DNA from 4 places in the Streptomyces sp. NPDC093600 genome. Region 1 is predicted to be linked to each of the others. Evidence: riboswitches for the same ligand, from Rfam matches in the RefSeq annotation. Region 1 holds a riboswitch; each other region holds the start of a gene.
What was found. Region 1 has a riboswitch for cobalamin ahead of ACIRB4_RS07230 (prenyltransferase/squalene oxidase repeat-containing protein). Riboswitches for the same ligand answer to the same signal wherever they lie in the genome.
Positions count from the first base shown of each region.

Region 1 (2,180 bases):
GGGACGACCCGGACTCCTGGACCGAACTCACCGGCGGGCTCGCCGCCCTGGGCATCTCCGTACGGGACGTCCACGGCGTCGTCATCACCCACCACCACCCCGACCACCACGGCCTCTCCGGCCGGGTCCGGGAGGAGTCCGGCGCGTGGGTCGCGATGCACGCCGCCGACACCGCCGTCGTACGCCGCACACGGGAGTCGGAGCCGGAGGCGTGGCTCGACTACCTCGCCCGCAAACTGGCCGCCGCCGGCGCCCCCGAGGAGCACACCGCCCCGCTCCTGGCCGCCCGCGCCAGCGGCCGGTCGCGGGCCCTGCCGGGGCTGCGCCCGGCCCTGCCCGACCGCGAGATCCTGCCCGGGGAGCTGCTGGACCTCGCGGGCCGGCGGCTGCGGGCGGTGTGGACGCCCGGTCACACACCGGGCCATGTCTGCCTGCACCTGGAGGAGCACCACCCCACGCACCTGCCGGGGCACGGGAGGCTGTTCTCCGGCGACCATCTGCTGCCCGAGATCTCCCCGCACATCGGCCTCTACGAGGACCCGGACGACCACACCGTCACCGACCCCCTCGGCGACTACCTGGACTCGCTGGAACGGATCGGCCGCCTCGGCGCCGCCGAGGTGCTCCCCGCCCACCAGTACGCCTTCACCGACGCGGCCGGCCGGGTCCGCGAACTCCTCGACCACCACGAGGAACGGCTGACGGGCCTCCTCAGCCTGCTGGCCACTCCCCTGACCCCGTGGCAGCTCGCCGAGCGGATGGAGTGGAACCGCCCGTGGGAGCGGATCCCGTACGGTTCGCGGAACATCGCGGTCAGCGAGGCCGAGGCGCATGTGCGCCGGCTGGTCAAGCTGGGCCGCGCGGAGGCCGTACCGGGCACGGACCCGGTGGCGTACGCGGCGGTCCGCTGACCGTGCCCGGGGGCCGCGCCCCCTCGCCGAGGCGCGGTGTGAGGCGCCTCGCACCCACCGGCCGTCCGGGGTACGGCCCGGTAGAGTGTGCGAGTCGTCATCATGCCCGTACGGGGGGAAGCCGGTGCGAATCCGGCACTGACCCGCAACCGTGAGCCACCTCCGCGTGGTGAGTCGGAATGCCCCGCCCGGGACGTGACCGCCGGCACCGTCGAGGAATACGGAGCCGAGCCTGGTGCCCCGAGCGTGCCTGTGCCCGGCCCGCAGGAGAGGCACAGCACGCATGACCACCGTCCGCCGCGGCGCCGCCGCGTTCGCAGCCGCCGCGCTGCTCTGCACCGGAACGGCTTCCGTCGCATCCGCCGCGCCCTCCCCGTCGCCCACCCCCGCGCCCGTGATCCCCTCCGGGCTCTATGGCACGAAGGACCCGACGTACGACGGCGTCTGGCGCCAGTCGCTCGCCTTCATCGCCCAGCGGACCAACGGCGTCCAGCCCGCCGAGAAGTCCGTCACCTGGCTGCTGGGGCAGCAGTGCGACAGCGGCGCCTTCCCCTCGTACCGCCCGGATCCCGCCAAGCCCTGCACCCCGGCCACGATGCTCGACACCAACGCCACCGCCGTCGCCGTGCAGGCCCTCTCCGGCGTCAAGCGCGACAGCGCCGACCCCGAGCGGCTGGCCAAGGCCGCCCGGGCGGGCGCCGGCTGGCTGAAGGGCGTCCAGAACAAGGACGGCGGCTGGGGCTACAACCCCGGCAGCCCCAGCGACGCCAACTCGACCTCCATCGTGATCGGCGCCCTCGCCGCCCTCGGCGAGAAGCCGGGCGAGGTGAAGTCCGCCGACGGCAGGACTCCGTACGACGCGCTGCTCGGCTTCGCCGCCCCCTGTACGACGAAGGACGGCGCGGGCGCGTTCGCCTACCAGCCCGACAAGTCCGGCAAACTGCTCGCGAACGCCGACGCCACCGCGGCCGCCACGCTCGCCGGACTCGGCAAGGGCCTCACCGCGCGCGGTGTGAAGCCCGCGCAGACCCCCACCTGCACCGACCTGCCCAAGCCCACGATCGAGCGGGCCGCCCTCAACGGCGCCTCCTATCTGGCGCGGGCGCTCGCGAAGACCGGCCACCTGAACACGCCGCCGATGCCCGGCGCCGCGAACCCGTCCGAGCTGCCCGACTTCGGCAACACGGCCGACGCCGTCGTCGCGCTCGCCGCGAGCGGCGCGACGAAGCAGGCGGCAGGGGCGCTGGCCTGGCTGCAGCAGAACTCCGC
Region 1 covers NZ_JBIWIU010000002.1:340,892-343,071, reverse strand. Annotated here, with positions in the region: gene ACIRB4_RS07235 (MBL fold metallo-hydrolase) at 1-911, shown strand, start outside; cobalamin riboswitch at 986-1,118, shown strand; gene ACIRB4_RS07230 (prenyltransferase/squalene oxidase repeat-containing protein) at 1,195-2,180, shown strand, end outside.

Region 2 (2,180 bases), on a different contig from region 1:
GCAGCACGTCCGAGACGGGTGTGGTGAACGCGAACAGCAGCACGCCCAGCGACGCGGCCGATGTGCGCAGCAGCAGCTCACCCGCGTGCAGCGGTCCTTCCGGCGCCAGGGCGACGAAGCCGCGCGCCCCTCCCACCTCGAACAGCAGCGGCACCGCGCCCGTCACGCAGAAGCCCAGCGGGATCCGGAACGCCCGCCACAGCTGACGTCCGGGCACTCCGGCGGGACCGAGCAGCACCGCGAGGGTGGCCGTCGCCACCAGGACGGCGCCCGGCCACGGCGGCAGACAGACCGCGCACAGCGTCAGGCCGAAGCCCAGAGCGGCCTTCTCGCACGGGTGACGGCGGCGCCAGCGACTGCTGTGCGCCGCCGCGTCGATCGGCAGCATCGCGACCTACTCGTCGCCCGGGGCCCGCGCCCCCATCGCCGCCCGCGTCCCCTGCGACGCCGCCGCGCGCTCCTCGCCCTGTCGACGTCCGCGCCGCAGACCGAAGTAGTACGCGAGGACACCGGCGCCGATGGCCGCCTGCAGCGCGAACAGCGCCGACTCGACCTCGCCGGACGGAGGCTCGTACAGCGGGCTGAACCACGGCTCGTAGTCGGGCCGGATCTCCGTGATCGCGGCCTCCGCCTCGGCGTCGGCCCCCGCGAACGGCTCATCCTTGTGGTCGCCGAGCCCCAGGATCAGCGGCAGCACCGCCAGCGCGGCGACGGCGAGCAGCAGCAGGGCGTTGATCTTCGTGTTCCTGCTCATCGGGCTCATCGGGCCACCGCCTCCGTGGTCTCGCTCTTCCTGGCGCCGGGAAGCAGCACCCCGAGCCGGGTCAGATCGCCCTTGCTCGACTGCGTCAGCAGACGCATCACGAGCACCGTGAGCAGGCCCTCGCTCACCGCGAGCGGCAGCTGCGTGACGGCGAAGATCCCGCCGAACTTCGCCAGCGCGCCGAGCACACCGCTGGCGGGGTCGGGGAACGCGACCGCCAGCTGCACGCTGGTGACGCAGTACGTGGACAGGTCGGCGACGAACGCGCCGAAGAACACGCTCACCATCAGCGGCACGTCGAACCGGCGCAGCAGCCGGTACGCCCCGTACCCGGCCCACGGACCGACGACCGCCATCGAGAAGACGTTGGCGCCGAGGGTGGTGAGCCCGCCGTGCGCCAGGAGCAGCGCCTGGAAGAGCAGCGTGATCGTGCCCAGGACCGCCATCACGGGCGGCCGGAACAGGATCGCGCCGAGGCCCGTTCCCGTGGGGTGCGAGCAACTGCCCGTCACCGACGGAATCTTGAGCGCGGACAGGACGAAGGTGAAAGCGCCGGAAGCGCCCAGCAGCAGAGTGGATTCGGGATGGGCCTTGACCTCACGGGTCAGGGCACGGACCCCGTGGACGACGAACGGCGCGGACGCGACGCCCCAGGCGGCCGCGTGCACAGGGGGCAGATACCCCTCGGCGATATGCATGGTTGGGAGACCCTCTCCAGCACCTCGTGGATGGACAACGCACCTTGGCCGGTCTCCTGGCTGACGGTCATGCCGCCCGGACTCCGCCTTCCCACACCGCGACGGTCTCCCGCGGCGGTGCAGTGGCTCCCCTGAGGGTTCTCCCCAAGGGGGTGGAGCCGGACCTCCCGATCACAGTGGCGAGGGCCGCACCGGTACTGCACCGGTTTCCCGTACACCAAGGCCCTGCGACACTAGTGCGTTGACCAGCTACATCACAACACGGTCGCCTCCCGGTACGGCCCGTGACGGGTGCTACGCCGCCCGCCCGCTCACGCCTTCCGGTACGTGTACGCCTCCGAGGCCGCGGCCTCCACGGCGTCCAGGTCCCCGCCCGCCGACGCCGTGACGAGGGCGGCGATCGCGCCCTCGACGAAGGGCGCGTCCACGAGCCGCGATCCCTCGGGCAGCTCGTCACCCTCGGCGAGCAGCGCCTTGACGGTCAGCACGGCGCTGCCCAGATCGACGAGGAGGGCCACACCGGCGCCCCGGTCGACCGCCTTCGCCGCCTCGGCGATCAGCTCGGAGCTGGTGCCGAGGCCGCCGTCCGGGGTGCCTCCGGCGGGCATGATCGGTGCGGTGGGGCCGCCGCCCGAGAGGCCCTGGGCGAGTTCTGCCACGGCCGCGGCGACGGCGGCGCTGTGCGAGACGAGAACGATGCCGACCTGCCCGCTCATCCG
Region 2 covers NZ_JBIWIU010000006.1:345,146-347,325, forward strand. Annotated here, with positions in the region: gene cbiQ (cobalt ECF transporter T component CbiQ) at 1-388, opposite strand, end outside; gene ACIRB4_RS18175 (energy-coupling factor ABC transporter substrate-binding protein) at 395-754, opposite strand; gene ACIRB4_RS18180 (energy-coupling factor ABC transporter permease) at 760-1,461, opposite strand; cobalamin riboswitch at 1,490-1,698, opposite strand; gene ACIRB4_RS18185 (PTS-dependent dihydroxyacetone kinase phosphotransferase subunit DhaM) at 1,773-2,177, opposite strand; gene dhaL (dihydroxyacetone kinase subunit DhaL) at 2,174-2,180, opposite strand, start outside.
Region 2: it holds a riboswitch for cobalamin, as region 1 does, so the genes downstream of both, ACIRB4_RS18180 (energy-coupling factor ABC transporter permease) here and ACIRB4_RS07230 (prenyltransferase/squalene oxidase repeat-containing protein) in region 1, are expected to answer to the same signal.

Region 3 (2,180 bases), on a different contig from region 1:
GATGAGCGCGTAGATCAGCTCGTCGCCGTCGCCGGAGACCAGGCCGGGGATCTCGTCCTCGGGTCCGAAGTCGTAGCCCTCCTCACGCAGCCGGCGCAGCAGCGCCACGGCGGAGGCGGGGGTGTCGAGACCGACTGCGTTGCCGATCCGGGAGTGCTTCGTCGGGTACGCGGAGAGGACCAGGGCCAGGCGCTTCTCGGCGTTCGGGATGTGCCGCAGGCGGGCGTGGCGGACGGCGATCCCGGCGACGCGGGCCGCGCGCTCGGCGTCGGCGACATAGGCCGGGAGCCCGTCCTCGTCGATCTCCTTGAAGGAGAACGGCACGGTGATGAGCCGGCCGTCGAACTCGGGGACGGCGACCTGGCTGGCGGCGTCGAGCGGGGAGAGACCCTCGTCGTTCTCCTCCCAGGCCGTACGCGAACCGGTGAGGCAGAGCGCCTGCAGGATCGGTACGTCGAGCGCGGCGAGCGCGCCCGCGTCCCAGGCCTCCTCGTCGCCGCCGGCCTGGGCCTCGGCGGGCTTGGTGCCGCCGGCGGCGAGGACGGTGGTGACGATCGCGTCGACGCCGCGCAGCCGCGCGAGCAGTTCGGGTTCGGGGGCGCGCAGGGAGGCCACGTACAGCGGCAGGGCCTGGGCTCCGGCGTCCTCGACGGCGTCGCAGAGGGTGCCGATGAAGGCGGTGTTCCCGCTCATGTGGTGGGCGCGGTAGTAGAGCACCGCGACGGTCGGGCCGTCGGTCCTCCGGGGGGTGCGCTCCAGCGGGCCCCAGGTGGGGGCGGCGGCCGGGGCCTCGAAGCCGTGGCCGGTGAGCAGCACGGTGTCGGCGAGGAACCGGGCGAGCTGCTCCAGGTTGCCGGGGCCGCCGTGGGCGAGATAGGCGTGCGCCTCGGTGGCGACGCCGATCGGGACCGTGGAGGTCTCCATGAGCTGGGCGTCGGGCGCCTGTTCGCCGGAGAGCACGACCAGCGGCTTCCCGGCGGCGCGCAGCGTCTGCAGCCCGTCCTCCCAGGCCCGCAGGCCGCCGAGGAGGCGTACGACGACGAGGTCCGAGCCGTCCAGGAGACCGGGAAGGTCGTCGGGGGCGAGGCGCGAGGGGTTGGCGAACCGGTACGCCACCGGGCCGCCGGCCGCGCGGGCGCTGAGCAGGTCGGTGTCGGAGTGCGACAGCAACAGAATTCGCATGCGAGCGCAGGCCTTCCTCGGGGTTGTCCGCGCCCCGGGTGGTCGTGTGGACGGCGGGAGTTCCTGACTCACCGGGACGCTGGTGCGACCTGGCTCACAGTGGCGGGACCGCGCCGGATTCTCACCGGGCTTCCTCCCCGGGGCCCTGGGACCCCATGCCGTTCTGCATAGTAGATCCTGCCCCCGCCAGGCCGGGGGGTTGGCCGGATCACACCCGGTGGGCACGCGGATTCACGTGGGTATGCTCGCCGCCATGCCGCCCACCCCACCCACCACGCCCAACCCGGGCGAACCCGTCATACGGGACCGTGGCGACGCCTGCCCCGGGGCGCTCCGGCTGCACCCCGCCGACGACGGCCGCCTGGCCCGACTCCGCCTGCCCGCAGGCTTGCTGACGGCTCGCCAGGTGGAGGTCCTGGCCACCGTGGCGGAGGTCCTTGGCGACGGCCGGGTCAGTGTCACCTCCCGGGGAAACGTGGAGCTGCGGGGCCTCGCGGAGGGCTGCGGCGCGCAGCTGGCGGAGCTGCTGGCACCGGCCGGCCTCCTGCCGTCCCCGACCCATGAACGCGTCCGGAACGTGGTGGCCTCACCGGCCGCGGGACTGGACGGACTCAGCGGCGGTGACGTGCAGTTGTGGGCGCGCCAGCTGGACGCGCTGCTGTGCGCCCGGGAGGGGACGGCGGCCCTTTCCGGCCGTTTCCTCTTCGTCCTGGACGACGGCCGGGGGGACGTGGCCGGTCTCGGCGGAGATGTGACCTTGATCGCAGCAGGGCCGACGGTACGGCTCCGGGTCGGCGACCAGGTCTTCCAGCTGGGCGCCGACGACGCGCCCCGCGCCGCGCTCGCCGCCGCCGAGGCCTTCCTGGCCGCCGCCCGAGCCGCGGGGAACGGCGCCTGGCGGGTCCGTGAGCTGCCCGAGGGGCACCAGCCGGACCTGACCGGGGCGCTCGCCCGGGCCGGGATCGCGGCCGAGCCCGTACCCGCGCCGGAACTCCCGC
Region 3 covers NZ_JBIWIU010000009.1:7,409-9,588, reverse strand. Annotated here, with positions in the region: gene cobN (cobaltochelatase subunit CobN) at 1-1,182, opposite strand, end outside; cobalamin riboswitch at 1,221-1,354, opposite strand; gene ACIRB4_RS21775 (cobalamin biosynthesis protein CobG) at 1,424-2,180, shown strand, end outside.
Region 3: it holds a riboswitch for cobalamin, as region 1 does, so the genes downstream of both, cobN (cobaltochelatase subunit CobN) here and ACIRB4_RS07230 (prenyltransferase/squalene oxidase repeat-containing protein) in region 1, are expected to answer to the same signal.

Region 4 (2,180 bases), 550 kb from region 1:
CACGGACCTCCAGCCGCAGCAGGGCTTCGCCGCCCAGACCAGCGCCGCGGCCGTCATCCTGAGCTCCTCCAACCTCGGCTTCTCCCTGTCGACCACGCACTCCTGCTCCGGCGCCGTCATGGGCGCGGGCCTGGGCCGCAAGGGCGGGGTGGTCCGCTGGTCCACCGCCACCCGGATGTTCGTCGCCTGGGGCCTGACCCTCCCCGCCGCCGGCCTGGTCGCCGCGCTCTCGGAGTACGTCACCCGGCAGGGCACCTGGGGCGTCATCGCCGTCGCCGCCTTCCTGATCGCCTCCTGCACCGCGATCTGGTTCATCTCCCGCCGCCAGGTCGTCGACCACACCAACGTCAACGAGACCGAGACCGAGGCCGAGGCCCCCGGCGTCGTGACCACCGCCATCGCGGCCGTCACCCCGCCCCCGGCCGGGACCCTCACCGACGACCTGAAGACCACCATCCCCGCGCCGGCTCCCACCGACCCGGCCGCCCCGGCCGCCACGGCGACGGTCTAAGGAACGAGAGACATCAGCATGAAGATCGACTGGGCAGCTCTCGGCTCCGTCTTCGGAGTCAGCCTCGTGGCGACCGTCGCCCTCGTGGGCCTGTTCACCCTCGGCATCGTCGGCCTCTCCAAGCAGGAGCGGGCCTCGGCCCAGGGAGGCTCCGCCGCCCTCGCGCGCACCGGCGCCTACGCCTGCTTCGCCCTGTGCGCGGCGGCCGTCGCGTACGGCATCTATCTGATCGTCGTCTGACCGATCGACCCACTCACGGCTGGGCGTGCCGCACCGGAAGGTGCGGCACGCCCAGCCGTCGTGTGGGGAGGCTTCGTCGTGGGGCCGCGCTGTGGGGCTTCGCACACTCTCCCGCCGCAGGTCAGGGGTGAGTTGACGGGTGTTCGCGCTGCGTGGTGGACTTCCGGGGCCATTACGGCGGCAGAAGAGGAAGTCCGGTGCGAATCCGGCGCGGTCCCGCCACTGTGACCGGGGAACTGATCCCCGGGAGCCAGGAACTCTCACCGCCGGTCACGTCGAGCCAGGGCGCGGACCCTGAGTGAGGACATAGCGCCATGCCTGGCCGCAGAGCTGCCACCGGTGTATTCGCGTCCACGGGCGTCTTCGCGTACGGAGCCGCCTCCGGCCTGCTCGCGGACCTGCTGATCGGCGACCCGCGCCGCGGCCATCCGGTCGCCGGATTCGGGCAGGCCGCCGGCGCCGTCGAACGACTTCTCCTGCGCGACCACCGCGGGTGGGGCGCGCTGCACACCGCCGTCTGCGCGGGCGGCGCCGCCGGAGCCGCGGCGCTCGCCGCACGCGCCGTCCGCGACCGCCCCCTCGCCTCCGCCGCCCTGACCGCTGCCTCCGTGTGGGCGGTCGTCGGCGGTACGACGCTGGGCCGGGAGGCCCGTGCCATCGGCGGGGCGCTGGCCGCAGGCGACCTGGAGGTGGCCCGCGAGCGGCTGCCACATCTGTGCGGCCGCGACCCGCAGGCCCTGGACGGCCCGGCGATGGCCCGCGCGGTCGTGGAGTCCGTCGCCGAGAACACCTCCGACGCGGTCGTCGGCGCCCTGGTCTGGGGCGCGGTCGCCGGGGTCCCGGGCCTCGTCGGCTTCCGGGCCGTGAACACCCTGGACGCGATGGTCGGGCACAAGTCCCCGAAGTACCGCCGCTTCGGCTGGGCCTCCGCCCGCCTCGACGACGTGGCCGGCTGGCCGGGGGCGCGGCTGACGGCCGCGCTCGCGACCGTCGCGGGCGGCGACCCCCGTGGCGCGGTCCGGGCATGGCGGGCCGACGCGGGCAGGCACCCGAGCCCCAACGCCGGCCCGGTCGAGGCCGCGTTCGCGGGAGCGCTCGGCGTACGGCTCGGCGGGACGCTCTCGTACGGCGGACGGGTCGAGCACCGGCCGGTGCTCAACGCTGCGGGCCGCGACGTGGAAGTGGCGGACATCGAACGGGCCGTACGGCTGTCGCGCCGGGTGACCGGACTGACGCTGGCGGCCTGTGTGGCCGGAAGGATCGTGGTGGGCGCCATGAAGCGGAGGAGCGCATGAGGAGCGGACCGCGGGGAGGCGGGCTGCTGGTCGCGGGGACCACGTCCGACGCGGGCAAGAGCGTCGTCACGGCCGGGATCTGCCGCTGGCTGGTCCGCAAGGGCGTGAGGGTGGCGCCGTTCAAGGGCCAGAAC
Region 4 covers NZ_JBIWIU010000002.1:890,442-892,621, reverse strand. Annotated here, with positions in the region: gene ACIRB4_RS09695 (anion permease) at 1-511, shown strand, start outside; gene ACIRB4_RS09690 (hypothetical protein) at 530-751, shown strand; cobalamin riboswitch at 890-1,032, shown strand; gene ACIRB4_RS09685 (cobalamin biosynthesis protein) at 1,066-2,046, shown strand; gene ACIRB4_RS09680 (cobyric acid synthase) at 2,043-2,180, shown strand, end outside.
Region 4: it holds a riboswitch for cobalamin, as region 1 does, so the genes downstream of both, ACIRB4_RS09685 (cobalamin biosynthesis protein) here and ACIRB4_RS07230 (prenyltransferase/squalene oxidase repeat-containing protein) in region 1, are expected to answer to the same signal.